Regions from separate parts of the Methylobacterium sp. CM6244 genome, predicted to be linked through region 2. Evidence: predicted binding sites of a transcription regulator. Region 2 holds the regulator's gene; the other holds the start of a gene.
The links. The regulator PhoB, encoded in region 2, activates phosphate uptake and scavenging genes when phosphate is short. The targets are predictions, from matches to a motif close to TGTCATNNANCTGTCAT.

Region 1 (7,458 bases), 2.1 Mb from region 2:
AACCCGCGTCTCGACCGGAACGCGGCCGTAGAGATCGATGATGTCTTGGTTGAACATCCGGATACAGCCGGAGGAGACATCGGTGCCGATGGATTGCGGTTCTGTGGTGCCGTGGATGCGGTAGAGCGTATCGCGCGGACCTTCGAACAGGTAGAGCGCGCGCGGTCCTAGCGGGTTGCCGGGACCCCCGGCCATGCCGTTGCGCCACGGCCCGTTGCGGTCGGGTTCCCGTGCGATCATGTCCGCCGTCGGGGTCCAGCGTGGCCACTCGGCCTTGCGTCCCACCCGCGCCGACCCGCTCCAGGCCAGACCGGCCCTGCCGACGCCGACACCATAACGCAGGGCTCGGCCGTTCTCGCGTACGAGATAGAGAAACTTGTTACCCGGATCGACGACCAGCGTACCCGGCGTTTCGGCGCGCGGATACGCGACCTCCTGGCGAAAGTAGCGGGGATCGATGCTGCCAATTTCGGTCGCCGGAAGGGGGAAGCGTTCGTCGGGACGCGCACCATACATGGCGGTGAACGCCGCGTTCGGTGACGGTACCACGGCCTCGCGCCGGGCCTCCATGGTCACGCAGCCACCGCCGGCAAGGCTCACCCAGGCCAGCCGGACGAGGATCGGAAGCATAGGGCCGCCTCTACGCCGGAGGGAGGCAGCCGATCCCGACTTAGTCATGAGGCGTGCTACCTTTCCAGAGACGTTCGGCGCCGAAGGCATCGGATGGCCGTCAGACGCTCAGGAAAGATGCCTTTCGTCTAGGCCTGAGGGAAACGCATAGTTCTGATGGGTTTCAGATGACGATCGAATAGACGGCGCGCACCGGTAACGCGTCATCGCCCTCGATGCCGGCTTTCTGAACCTCTGCCGCAAGATAGCGACGCCCGACGATCAGGCAGGCACGAGAGTTTTGCTCAACCTGGCCCGTGCTTCGTTGGCCAGGCGGTGCAGGACATCCGCGTAGCGCGTGAGCAAGCGCGCGAGAGGCGAGCGCCACAGGCCGTGTCCGTCATCACAGAGCGGATCGTTCACCACGGGACTGCCATCGGCGCCCACCAGGACGTTGCCGATGTTCGGATCGAGGCCTTGCGGCGATACCGCACGCAAGGACGCGACATAGGCTTCGTATCCGGGCCACGCGGCCCTGAAGTCTTCGCGGATCCCGTCGAAGCTCGCGTGATCGATCCGTGGCTCGTGGGCCGGCCATTCCACCTTGAACCGGTCTCGGACGCCCTCGTCCATCGCGACGCCCGGATGGTCCGCGATGACGGCATGGGCATAGGCCAGCCACCAGGCATCCCGCGCCGGATTCGTGAGCCGTGAGCCCACGGTCATCAGCGCGCCGCAGCGGCTGACCTGCAGGTCGTGGATACGCGGCGCGTGCGGGCCATCGGAGCCTGCGAACCCCTTGCGAAGCAGGGCCGCATAATCGCCGAACCCATCGGCCTTGCGTGCGAAGCGCACGACGACGTCCGGATGGTCCGGATGCGCATGGACGGTACCATGGTACCCGAATCCGATCTCCGACCAGCCTGTGGCGATGAGCGCGGCATAGGCTTCCGCGGCCGACCGTTCGGCAATGCCCAGGACCGCGAGCGAAGGACTGGACGTCCTTCCGTGAGTTCTGAACCCGAACATCGCAGCCACTCCTTCCTGCCGAACGACGATCCGACGCGACGCGCTCTCAGCAGCCGCACGGGTGCGGCGTCGAGGCGGGACCGGACGGGCAGGTCCGGCAAAGGTCCAGGAGACCCTGTCGATGTCGGGGGCAGCGTGACGCGGGTGTCACTCCACTGTCATGGAATGACCGGTGCTTTCGAAAAGTTCAATCCCTATGGGGAAGTAAATCGGCGGTGCGTGGGAATGAGCCAATCTGACCCATCATTGCTCGAGGGGCCGCCATCCCGCCAGCAGGTCGCGGGCCAGGATCCCCTCCGCCTCGCTTAGTCCAAGCTCTGCAACGGGACGAACGTGCCGACCCGCATGGGCCGGGCCGACCTCTACGTCGTCGAGGACGAGATAGTGCGTGATGTGGTTCCGGCTCGCGTGCTCGGTGATCTCATCGCCGCGCCCGGCTTGCTCGGCGGGAAGCATCGCGCCCGTTTCGGCATTCCGGCTCGTCGGCAGGATGGCCGTCCGCCAGTCCGGGTGAAAGCAGTCCTCGGATAGGCCGGCTTCCACCAGTGTCGGGCGGCAATCGTCGACGCGCCATGTGGACGACACGACCACCTTCGCGTCGAACTCCCGTACCAGGGCGGCAACGAGGGCAACCTGGGTCGGGTTGAGCCTGTCCTTCCCGGCTTGCCGTTGAAAGTCCACCGTCGTGACGACGCCGTCCACGTCGAGGTAGATCGTCAGCGCTCCCGCCCCTGTTCGTTCGCTCAAGGGGCCAGTCCCGTTTCGTGAAGCAACCCTGCTTCGGCCGCGGACGCCTACCGCGGGACGCTGCGATCGTCCAGCATCGGGTCCCCGGCCGGCGACGTCGAGGTGCCGCTAGAACACGTGCCGTAGGATGAAGAAGAGGACGCCCGCCAGGGTGATGGCGGCTGGCAGGGTCAGGACCCAGGCCAGCGCCATGTTGCGGACGGTCGACATCTGCAGGCCCGAACCGTTGGCGGCCATGGTACCGGCGACGCCGCTCGACAGGATGTGCGTGGTCGAGACTGGCAGACCGTAGAGTTCGGCGAGACCGATGGTGCCGGCGGCGACCATCTCGGCGGAAGCGCCCTGCGCGTAGGTGAGATGGGTCTTCCCGATTCTCTCGCCCACGGTGACGACGATGCGCTTCCAGCCGACCATCGTGCCGAGGCCGAGAGCCAGCGCGACGCAGACCTTGACCCAAGTCGGGATGTAGCGTGTCCCATCGTTGAGGAGGCCGGTATAGGCCTTCAGGGTACCGGCCTCGGCTTCCGAGAATGTCGCGCCGTTCTTCGGCAGGAGCCGGATCGCGTCGGCGGCGAGATACATGTCGTTGCGCAGGTTCGACGTCGCCGCAGCCGGCACCTGCTTGATGGCGCCGTAGGCCTTCACGTTATCGGCGATGTCGGTGGAGAGCGCGGCGAGGGCCCCGTACACGGCAGGCTGGTTCAGGTCCTTGGACTTGAGAGCTTCCGAGACCTGCTTGCGGGCCTCGGCGGCGTCAGGCTTCGGCGCGTTCCCGGCATGGCTGGCGAATACCGTGCTGGCGTTCTGGGAGGTCTGGATGAAGGCCGGGGTGGTGTCGTCCGCCATCGTGCGGTTGAGGGCGTAGGCGGTGGGGGCGGCGCCGATGAGGATGAGCATGATCAGGCCCATGCCCTTCTGGCCGTCATTGCCGCCATGGAAGAACGACACGAGCGTGCAGGTCAGGATCAGAAGGCTGCGAATCCACAAAGGCGGCGGGGTTTCGCCCTTGGGGGCCTCGTAGAGATCCTTGCGCCGCACGGTGAATTTGAGGGCCAGCAGCAGCAGGGCGGCGGCGACGAACCCGATGACGGGGCTGAACAGCAGCGCCTTGAACACGCCCAGGGCCTGCGCCCAGTCGACGCCCGAAGTTGCCTGCCCCTCGGGGGCCATCATCTGGTTGGCGAGGCCGACGCCGATGACCGATCCGATCAGGGCATGGGACGACGAGTTCGGCAGGCCGAAAGCCCAGGTGCCCAGGTTCCAGAGGATCGCGGCGATGAGCAGCGCGAAGATCATTGCGTAACCGGCCGATGACCCGACCTGCAGGATCAGTTCCACCGGCAGCAGGGTGACGATGGCATAGGCGACCGCACCGGAGGACAGCATCACACCGAGGAAGTTGAAGGCGCCCGACCAGATGACCGCGACGAGCGGCGGCATCGAGTGGGTATAGATCACGGTGGCCACGGCATTAGCGGTGTCGTGGAACCCGTTCACGAACTCGAAGGCCAGAGCTATGAGCAGAGCCAGTCCGAGCAGCACGAAGGCGCCGATGGCGAGAGGCGACCGGCCCACCGCGTTCATGTCGGTCACGAGGCTGTAGAGCGCGTAGCCCAGTCCGGCGACCAGCACGAGCAGGAAGGCGATGACGCCGCCCGGATGAATGCCGTGGTCGAGCTTTGGCCCCGTGGCGGGCGCCTTGGCGCCCTGCGGCAGGCCGGTCGGAGCAGCAACGGCGTCGGACATGATGGCCTCAGGACCCGGGGGATCAACGATCCTGCCAGTAGGTCGCGCTCATAACAGTCCTGTGACATGCATTCAAAAAGCACCGATGGCGCTGGATTAAAGTCATCGACACGAACGTACGACGCGAACTCGCTCCTTGAAGCGTGCCAAGTGCAGGCGCTGCTAAGCGTTGTCCGAATCCGTCCGGCCCTGTCGGATGGAACGACCACCTTTTTTCGATTCTGACCTCGACCACTCTGTCGGCGCGGTGGCGTTCGTCGCTCATCATGGTTGGCGTCACTGGCCCGTGTCGGCGCAACGCAATTGGGCAATGAGCCAGCGCCCGGCCGGTCCCGGAGGCCGCTCCATCGGGTATACGGCCCACATCGGCAGGAAGAGGCCACCCTTCGGCAACGCGGCGATGTCGAGGCGCACGAGGTGTCCGACGGCGAGGTCATCCGCCACGACCTCCAGGGGCATCCCGCCCCATCCGAGCCCCGAGCGCAGGAAAGCATGCTTGGCTCCGAGATCGGCCAGCCGCCAGGTCCTCGGCGAGAACACGCCGAACTCGCGCCCCTTCGTCAGCTCGCTGCGGTCGGTCAGGACGAGTTGGACATGCTCGGCCAAGTCGGCGGTCGGGATCGTCCCCGTCCTGCGCGCGAGGGGATGGGCGGGCGAGGCGACCATGACCAGTTCGATCTGGCGCAACGGCTCGCGCGCAAGCTCGGGCGGCAGCAGGGGCGTGGCACCCGCGACCGCGAAAGCGCAGCGCCCGTCGAGGACCGGCGCGATCACCGCCCCCAGGGTCTCGACCTGGATGCGCAGGGGCGTGGAGGGAAAGGTCGGCTGGAACGCGGCCACGGCTTGCGTGAGCACTTGGAACGGGAACAGGACGTCCAGCACGATGCTGACTTCCGCCTCCAGGCCGCCGGCAAGGTCCCGGGCCTGGGCCTTGAACGTCTCGGCGGCCGCTACCGTCGCGCGTGCATGGGCGAGCAGCACGCGGCCCGCCTCAGTCAGGACCGGATAACGGTTCGAGCGGTCGAAGAGCTTGATGCCGGATTGCGTCTCCAGGTTTGCCAGAGACTGGCTGACCAGCGACTGCGCCCGCCCGAGCTTGCGTGCGGCTGCGGAGAAGCTGCCGGTATCAACCGCGGCGACGAAAGTCCGGAGTTGATCGAGGGTGAGTTGGTCGAGCATCCATCTGTCCAGGTGATGGTATGCATCGAAAGATATAGGCTTCGATGGGGGATGGAAGGGGCCTACGGCTTAGCGCACAGCCGAGCCGGTCCAGAGTTCGGCGACATCGAACTGGATGTTCATCATGTCACAGACCCTCACGGCCCCGTCCGCTCCGTCGCGCAAACTCACCATCGCGACATGGTCGTTGCAGATCCTGCTCGCTCTCGTGTTCCTGGCGGCGGGCGGCGCCAAACTCGCCGGGGTGCCGATGATGGTGCAGGTCTATGATCTCATCGGTGTCGGCCAATGGTTCCGCATCGTCACCGGCCTCGTGGAAGTCGCAGGCGCCATCACCCTCCTGATCCCCGGCTACGCGGCCTTTGCCGCCCTCTGGCTGGCCTGCACCATGGTCGGCGCCATCATCGCCCATCTGGTCGTTCTACCCACGCCGGTGGCCCCGGCTGCCGTGCTGCTTGCCCTCACCGGAACCCTGACCTGGCTGCGCCGAGACCAGATCCTCTCGGTCCTGGGGCGCCGTCGCTGAGTAAGGGGCCGTTGCCCGGGATGGCCGCGGCCGACGCGAACGGATGCGGCGCCATCGCAAAGGGGCCGCGCTCCCATTCTCGCCTCATCGATCTGCACGCTTCTTCCATCTGATCGCACCAGAGAGACCGTCCGCCATGGAACTCGGCATCGACAGCTTCGCCGTCACCCTTCCCGATCCGGAAACGGGCCGGTCCCTTCCGGCGGCCGAGCGCATGGCGCGTCTGCTCGCGGAAGTGGAGGTGGCCGACCGGGCCGGGCTCGACGTCTTCGGTATCGGTGAGCACCACCGCGCCGAATTCCTCGATGCGGCTCCGGCCGTCATCCTCGCGGCCGCGGCGGCACGCACGAGCCGGATCCGATTGACAAGCGCCGTCACGGTGTTGAGCGCGGCCGACCCGGTCCGCGTCTTTCAGGAGTTCGCTACCCTCGACCTGATCGCCAAGGGCCGGGCGGAGATCGTGGTCGGGCGCGGCTCCTTCGGCGAGGCCTACCCGCTCTTCGGGTTCGCCGCCGAGGATTACGACGCCCTCTTCGCGGAGAAGCTCGACCTGCTTCTAACGCTGCGCGAGCGGACCCATATCACCTGGCGCGGCCGGTTCCGCCCGCCGCTCACCGGCCAAGGCGTCTATCCGCGTCCGCACCAGGAGACGCTTCCGATCTGGATCGGTGTGGGTGGAACACCGGCCTCCTTCGCGCGCGCCGGCACCCTCGGCCTGCCGCTGATGGTCGCCATCATCGGCGGTAGCTTCCAACGCTTTCGCCCCCTGGTCGACCTTTACCGCGAAGCCGGCCGCCAGGCGGGCCATGCACCGGAGAGACTCAAGGTCGGGGTGCATGCCGTCGGTTTCGTCGCCGACACCGACGGGGCCGCGCAGGAGGCGTTCTATCCCGGCTGGGCTCAGCTGTTCGGGAAGATCGGGGCGGAGCGGGGATGGCCGAAGACGAACCAGCGTGAGCAATTCGAAGCCATGTGCGGCCCCTACGGCGCCTACCTGATCGGAGCGCCGGACACGGTTGCGGCGAAGGTGGTGACGGCCAGCGCCGCGCTCGGTGGCATATCCCGTCTGACCTTCCAGATGAGTTCGGCGATGCAGGAGCCGGATGCCATGCAGCGATCCATCTCATTGCTCGGCACCGAGGTGATACCGCGGGTGAAAGCGTTGTTGCCGGCCTCGTGACGGCGCCCTTCCCCAGGCGCAGGGTCCCGTTCTTGGAACGACACCGTTCAGGCCGGCACGTGGGTGGGCGCCGTCCCGAGGCCGAGATAGAACGTCTTGATGTCGTCGCGCCCACGAAGTTCGGCGGCGGTGCCAGTGAGGACGCTGCGTCCATTCTCCAGCACGACCGCCCGGTCCGCATGGCGCAGGGCGACGGTGACGTTCTGCTCGGCGACCAGGATCGTCAGTCCCTCGTCGCGGTTGAGGCGTGCGAGGGTGCGAAAGATCTCGGCCACCACCTGCGGAGCGAGGCCCATGGAGGGTTCGTCGAGGACGAGCAGGCGCGGACGGCCCATCAGGGCACGCCCGATCGCCACCATCTGTTGTTCGCCGCCGGAGATCAGCCCGGCCAGAATCCGGCGCTTCCGCAGCAGGCGCGGGAAGATCGCGTAGATCCGCTCCA
Region 2 (7,458 bases):
GCCCTCGTCGCCCTACTTCTCGCGGCATGGTCCTTCGACGCACGAGCACAGGATGCGAACCGGGTGCGTGCGATGAACGCGGTGAGCGACCTGGCGCGGGCCCACCGCGAGCAGACGGAGACGCTCCGGCGTATGGAGACGGTCCAGCGCGACCGGGCCCGAGCGGATGACAGGATTCGGCGCAACGCCGAGCGGGACAGCCGTTCGATGCGCCGCCTCGACCGCTGAGCCGGCATCGACGGCAACTTGGCGCCTTCCTCCGTTACCCGCGCCCTGTCGTCATCAAACTTTGATGGTTGGTACCCGCCCTGAGCGTCCGAGATGGGTGGTGAGCGGACCGGCCGTTCTCCGCGAAGATCGAGGATGGAGCTGCCGTTCCGGTTGGATCACCGAGTTACGTTCGACATGTCCGCACCGCGCGCAAGGTGAACAGCCATACGAGCAGGGCCGCAGCGCTGAACGTCGCTCCGAGCGCCGAGACGCCGGGCCAGCCAGCCCGGGCATAGATGGACGTCGCAGCAGCGGCGCCGAGGGCGCTGCCCACTGAATAGAACACCATGTAGCCGCCGATGAGCCGGCTGCTGGCTTCGGGACGCAGGGAGACGATGAGGCTCTGATTCGTGACATGAACGGCCTGCACGGCGAGATCGAGCAGGACGACGCCAAAGATCAGGGCCGGAATCGATACCGGCAGCAGCGCAATCGGCGCCCACGATACGAGCAGAAGCACGAGAGTTGCTCCCGTCGTCCATTGACCGTGGCCCCGGTCCGCGAGCCGCCCGGCCCCCGTCGCGGCCATCGCTCCCGCCAGGCCTACGAGGCCGAACAGGCCGATCCAGGTATGGGAGTAGGAGAAGGGCGGCGCACTCAGCGGCAGCACCAGCGCGGTCCAGAATGTGCTGAACGACGCAAAGATCAGAAGCGCGAGAACACCCCGAACCAGCAAGACCAGCTCGCTGAGGAACAGGATGGGGACCGAGCGGAGGGCGGCGACGTAGCTGCCGGTTCCGGCCGGGATCCGATGCCGTGGCAGGACGCGCACGAGCAGGCCGACGAGGGCGAGCGACAGGATCGCGGAGACCAGATAGACCGCTCGCCAGCCACCGATATCGGCCAGTATCCCGGCCGCGAAGCGCGCCGCCAGGATGCCGATCACGATGCCGCTCGTGACTGTACCGACCACCCGACCTCGTTCGGTCGGTGTCGCGAGCGTCGCGGCGAATGCGACCAGAACCTGAACCACGACGGCGAGCAACCCAACCGCCGCCATGCCGGCGAACAGGATCGCTCCGGACTTGGCCGTGGCCACCGCCACCAGCGCGAGCACCGACAGAAGCCCCTGGCCGAGGATGAGGCGACGGCGGTCGATGAGATCGCCGAGCGGCACGATGAAGATCAAGCCCAGCTCGTAGCCGACCTGGGTCAGGGTCACCACGAGCCCGATCGCGGCAGGCGAGATGCCGAACTCCTGCGCCATCGCATCGAGCAGGGGCTGGGCGTAGTAGATGTTCGCGACACTCAAGCCGGCGGCGACGGCGAAAATCAGGATCGTCGTCCTGGGCAAGGCCCCCTCCGGCTCGGTGGAGGTTTGCCCATCTCTTCCGTGCGTCATGGCGGTCCTGTCGATGACATCCAATCTGGTTTCATCTTGAGACCACTTGTGACCGGCTCATTCCAGTTCTAAATTGAGACCAGCTTGAAACGGGAGCGTACCTTCGTGGCAAAGCGCGTCAGCCTCTGGAACGCCGGGTGCCCGGTTGCGCGTGCGCTCGATGTCATTGGCGACTGGTGGTCGCTCCTCATCATCCGCGATGCTTTCGACGGAGTGCGGCGCTTCAGTGAGTTCCAGACTGGTCTCGGCATCGCCAAAGGTATGCTGGCGACCCGCCTTCGCGACCTGACCGAACGGGGAATTCTGGAGACGGCGCCCGCCTCGGACGGGACCGCCTACCGGGAATACGTCCTGACGGAGAAGGGGCGCGGCCTTTTCCTCGTCATCGTCGCGCTTCGACAATGGGGGGAGGCTCATCTCTATGAGCCGACCGATCGCCGGTCTCGCTTGGTCGATCGTGAAGTCGGGGCTCCGGTCGCTCAACTCACCTTGCGATCCGCCGATGACCGTCGTCTCGGTTGGTATGACACGCGGGTGCTGAAGCCCGACGTCACCTGACAAGGTGACGTAGCGACGTCGAAAGCGGATAAACCGCATAGTGGAGCGGTCGTTTCCGCCCATGATCAATGTCCGCTTTCAGCGGATGGCGGCGGCCGCAGGATCCGTCGACGTTGGGCCGAAAGTAGACCCGGCAGCGGGCACCAAACGTCGGATTTACGCCCCCAGGGCTGACGGATTCAGACATCTGCCTGACGACTGTTCCCCTTATTCAGGAGGATTCGACAGGCGTGACCGTTCCCCCTCCCCTGGAAGGAAGAGGGCTTATTCTGCCCGCCAGATGGGTGAATGCCTGCCCCCTCCGGGGGCGAGCACATGCCGGAACGGACAGACGTCCGAGATCGAACGCGATATCTCGTGGCGGCCGGAATGGCATCGGTTCGCGAGGATCGCCCGCGGGCAAGGCCACCCACCATCGTCACGATGGGGATGCTCGTTCCGGACGGAGCGGCGAGAAGCCGGCCGTGGCCTCACTCGTCCGTGGAGAACATCTCGTCGAAGGAATAGCCGGAGCCGCGCACGGTGCGGATCGGGTCGCTCTGGCGCGGGCGGTTGATCGCCTTGCGCAGGCGGCCCACATGGACGTCCACCGTGCGCTCGTCGATATAGACGTCGTGGCCCCAGACCCCGTCGAGCAGCTGCTCGCGCGAGAACACGCGGCCGGGGCTCTGCATCAGGAATTCGAGGAGCTTGAACTCGGTGGGCCCAAGATGGATCTCGCGGCCCTGCCGGCGGATGCGGTGGCTGACCCGGTCGAGTTCGATATTGCCGGCCACCAGCAGGTCCGACACATGGGTCGGCTTGGCCCGGCGCAGGAGCGCACGCACCCGCGCGAGGAGCTCCGGCACCGAGAACGGCTTGACGATGTAATCGTCGGCGCCGGTGCCGAGGCCGCGGATGCGGTCGCCCTCCTCGCCCCGCGCCGTCAGCATGATCACCGGCAGCCGCTCGGTCTCCCGCCGTGCGCGGATGCGGCGGCACAGCTCGATGCCGGACAGGCCGGGCATCATCCAATCGAGCAGGACGAGATCGGGAACCTGCTCCTGAAGGCGCAGATCGGCCTCGTCGCCCCGCGCGGCGGAATCGACGACGAAGCCCTCCGCTTCCAGGTTGTAGCGGAGGAGGAGAGTGAGGGCCTCCTCGTCCTCGACGATCAGGATGCGCGTGTTCATGCGGATGTTTTCAGGGTGATGGCGACCGTCCCGGATGGACGCGACGGCCGCGCCGAGCGTGTGCTGGAGCGGCCGGCAGGGGCAGCGATCAGGCGCTGGCGGGCATCGACACGGTGGCGTAGTTCGACGCGTCGTTCTTCGGGCGGTCCCGCTCGGCGAGCTCGTTCGTGCCGGTGACGAGATAATGGATCGTCTCGGCGATGTTGGTGGTGTGATCGCCGATCCGCTCGATGTTCTTGGCGCAGAACAGGAGATGCGTGCAGAACGAGATGTTGCGCGGATCTTCCATCATGTAGGTCAGCAGCTCGCGGAAGAGCGAGTTGTAGAGGGCGTCGATGGAATCGTCGCGCTCCCACACGTCGAGGGCGGCCTTCACGTCCTGGCTGCCATAGGCGTCGAGGACGTCCTTCAGCTGCTCCTGCACCAGATCGCCCATATGCTGGACGCCGATGACGATCTTCTGCGGCTGGATCTGATCGGCGATGGCGACCACACGCTTGGCGACGTTCTTGGACAGGTCGCCGATCCGCTCGAGATCGTTCGACACGCGGATCGCCGATACCGTCTCGCGCAGGTCGATGGACAGCGGCTGGCGCTTGGCGATGAGCAGGATCGCCCGCTCCTCGACCTCGTGCTGGATCGCGTCGAGACGCTTGTCGGCGGCGATGACAGCCTGCGCCAGGGGCACGTCCCGGCGCACCAGGGCATTGCCGGAATCGGTCATCATCTTCTCGGCGATCCCGCCCATCTCGGAAATCGAGCGGCGCAGGTTTTCCAGTTCCGTGTCGTAGGAACTGACGATGTGGTTGGGCATGCTCGCACTCCTCGACCGAGGCCGCCCCTGGCAGCCCGCATCGCATAGGATCGGGACCGGTGCCGCGGAACGCGGCCCCGGCGGGCTCAGCCGAAGCGGCCGGTGATGTAGTCCTGGGTCTGGCGCTTCTCGGGGTTCATGAAGATCCGTGTCGTCGGGCCGAACTCGACCAGTTCGCCAAGATACATGAACGCCGTGAACTGCGAGATGCGCGCGGCCTGCTGCATGTTGTGGGTCACGATGACGATCGTGAATTCCGAGCGCAGCTGCTCGATCAGCTCCTCGATGCGGCCCGTGGAGATCGGGTCGAGGGCCGAGGTCGGCTCGTCGAACAGGATCACCTCGGGACGCTGGGCGACGGTGCGGGCGATGCAGAGACGCTGCTGCTGACCGCCGGAGAGACCCATGCCGGATTGCTTGAGCTTGTCCTTCACCTCGTCCCAGAGGGCGGCCTTGCGCAAGGATTCCTCGACGCGCACGTCGAGATCGGCCTTGGGCAGCTTCTCGTAGAGACGCAGGCCGAAGGCGACGTTGTCGTAGATCGACATCGGGAAGGGCGTCGGCTTCTGGAACACCATGCCGATGCGCGAGCGCAGCTCGTTCAGATCGACCTTCGAATCGAGCACGTTCTGCCCGTCGAGGAGGATCTCACCCTCGGCGCGCTGCTCCGGATAGAGGCTGTAGATGCGGTTGAAGGTCCGCAGCAGGGTCGACTTCCCGCAGCCCGACGGGCCGATCAGGGCGGTGACCTGGCGGTCGTGGAAGTTGAGGTTGACCGACTTCAGGCCGTGGAACGAGCCGTAATAGAAGTTCAGGTCCTTCACGGCGATGCGGATGGGGGCCTGATCGTCGGCCTGGTGGCGACCGGTCAGCTGGGCCTGCGTGATCGCGGGAGCGGCGTTCATCGGATGCGTGTCCTTGTCGAAAACGGGGTGGGACGGGGGCGCGGGATCAGCGCGCCCGCTCGCTCTTGATGACGAAGCGGGCCACGATCGACAGGGCGAGGATCGTAGCGGTGATGAGGAGGGCGCCGGCCCAGGCGAGCTGCTGCCAGTTCGAGTAGGGCGAGAGTGCAAACTGGTAGATCATCACCGGAAGGTTGGGGATGCCGCCCATGAGGTTGGGCGAGAACCAGCTGTTGTTGTTGAGCGCGGTGAAGAGCAGCGGCGCGGTCTCGCCGGCGATGCGGGCGAGTGCCAGGATGATGCCGGTCACGATGCCGGCGCTGGCGCCGCGCCAGGTGATGCTCTTGATGACGATGGAGGGCGGGGCACCGAGGGCCGCGCCGGCCTCGCGCAGGGTCGAGGGCACGAGGCGCAGCATGTCCTCGGTGGTGCGCACGATCACCGGGGTGGCGATGATGGCGAGAGCCACGCCGCCGGCCCAGCCCGAATAGGTCCCCATCGGTCGCACCATCAGCGTGTAGACGAACAGGCCGATGAGGATCGAGGGGGCCGAGAGCAGGATGTCGTTGAGGAAGCGGATCACGTCGGCGAGCTTCGAGTTGCGGCCGTATTCGGCCAGATAGGTGCCGGCCATGACACCCACCGGCGTCGCGATGACGATGCCGATGAGGGTGAGGACCAGGCTTCCGAGGATCGCGTTGGCGATGCCGCCGCCTTCGGAGCCCGGGCCCGGCGTCGGCTCGGTGAAGAGCAGCGGCGAGAAGCCCTTCATGCCCTCGACGATGAGCATGAGCAGGATCGAGCCCAGCACGACGATACCGATCAGCGTGGCGACGGTGCTGCCGACGATGAGGAGCTTGTCGGCGACCCGGCGGCTCGACCGGACCCGGCTGACACGCGGCGGGGCCGCGGTTGTGGGGAGAGTGGTGACGGCGTCCATGATTCGGGCTCCCGGGGTCAGGCGACCTTCACGCGCCGGACGAGCAGGCGTGCGATGATCAGGACGATGAAGGTGATGATGAAGAGGATGCAGCCGAGCGCCATCAGCGAGTTGAGCTGCAGGCCGTCGGCCTCGTTGAACTCGTTGGCGATGCGCGAGGCGATGGTGGAGCCGGGATCGAAGATCGAACCGGAGAGGCGGTTGGCGTTACCGATGACGAAGGTCACCGCCATGGTCTCGCCGAGCGCGCGGCCGAGGCCGAGCATGACCGCGCCGATGATCGAGACCGAGGCCTGCGGCACCAGCACGTGGCGCACGACCTCCCAGGTGGTGCAGCCGATGCCGTAGGCGCTCTCGCGCAGCACGGTGGGGATCTGGTCGAGCATGTCGCGGGTGATCGAGGCGACGAAGGGCACGATCATGATCGCCAGGATGATACCGGCGGTGAGAATGCCGACGCCCGAGGGGACGCGGGCGTAGAACAGCGTGCCGACGATGGGCATGCCCTCCACTACGCTCGAGACCGGCATCTGCACGTAATGGGCGAAGAGCGGGGCGAAGATGAACAGGCCCCACATGCCGTAGATGATGCTCGGCACCGAGGCGAGGAGCTCGATCGTCATCGAGACGGGCTTGCGCGCCCAGCCGGGGCAGAGCTGCGTGAGGTAGACCGCGATGCCGATGGAGATCGGCACGCCGATGAGGAGGGCGAGGACGGCCGAGACCAGGGTGCCGACGATGGCGACGAGAGCGCCGTACTGCTCCTGGCCGATGTTCCAGGAGCTGGAGGTGATGAAGCCGAGGCCGAATTCCGCGAAGGCCGGCCAGCCGCCATAGGCGATCGAGGCGAGGATGCCCGCGAGGAAGAGGAGGACCAGCAGCGCCGACGCGTAGGAGGCGGCGCGGAAGAGCTGGTCGCCGAGGCCGCCCGGCTTCTTGCGAGCGGGGGAGCCCGTGCGGGCCAGCGAAATCTGTTCAGTCAAGGCGGCCATCCGACGTCTACTTCTTCACCTTGAGGGGTCGTATCGCGTGGGGAGACGGGTGGCGAGGTGTGTCGCCATGTCTTCTCGTGGAGCAGGCCCGACGCTTTCGCCGGGCCTGAGAGGGTGGTTCGGTCCGTGAGGACGTGCCTTAGAAGACGGGCTTGCCGTCCTTGCCCTTGATTTCCTTCCACTCGCTGTGGACGAGGGCGACGACGTTGTCGGGCAGCGGCACGTAGTCGAGATCGACGGCGAGCTTGTCGCCGTTCTTGTAGGCCCAATCGAAGAACTTGAGCACTTCCGCGGACTTGGCGGCGTCGGCCGGCTCTTTGTAGACGAGGATGAAGGTGGCCGCGGTGATCGGCCAAGCTTCGTCGCCGGCCTGGTTCACGAGGGAGATGCCGAAGCCGGGAGCGGCCTTCCAATCGGCGGAGGCGGCGGCGGCCTGGAACGCCTTATCATCCGGGGCCGGGAACT

Region 1: ACYQML_RS15590 (inorganic phosphate transporter) is a predicted target of PhoB. The motif match lies at 4,182-4,198, and genes of this name have one in related genera.

Annotation. Positions count from the first base shown of each region.
Region 1 is NZ_CM139247.1:3,334,723-3,342,180, reverse strand. It holds gene ACYQML_RS15605 (L,D-transpeptidase) at 1-630, opposite strand, end outside; gene ACYQML_RS15600 (hypothetical protein) at 892-1,638, opposite strand; gene ACYQML_RS15595 (HAD domain-containing protein) at 1,882-2,385, opposite strand; gene ACYQML_RS15590 (inorganic phosphate transporter) at 2,494-4,131, opposite strand; gene ACYQML_RS15585 (LysR family transcriptional regulator) at 4,408-5,310, opposite strand; gene ACYQML_RS15580 (DoxX family protein) at 5,435-5,836, shown strand; gene ACYQML_RS15575 (LLM class flavin-dependent oxidoreductase) at 5,973-7,016, shown strand; gene ACYQML_RS15570 (ABC transporter ATP-binding protein) at 7,064-7,458, opposite strand, start outside.
Region 2 is NZ_CM139247.1:204,128-211,585, forward strand. It holds gene ACYQML_RS00970 (hypothetical protein) at 1-228, shown strand, start outside; gene ACYQML_RS00975 (MFS transporter) at 395-1,612, opposite strand; gene ACYQML_RS00980 (winged helix-turn-helix transcriptional regulator) at 1,718-2,170, shown strand; gene phoB (phosphate regulon transcriptional regulator PhoB) at 2,641-3,342, opposite strand; gene phoU (phosphate signaling complex protein PhoU) at 3,431-4,156, opposite strand; gene pstB (phosphate ABC transporter ATP-binding protein PstB) at 4,243-5,061, opposite strand; gene pstA (phosphate ABC transporter permease PstA) at 5,108-6,001, opposite strand; gene pstC (phosphate ABC transporter permease subunit PstC) at 6,019-6,993, opposite strand; gene pstS (phosphate ABC transporter substrate-binding protein PstS) at 7,133-7,458, opposite strand, start outside.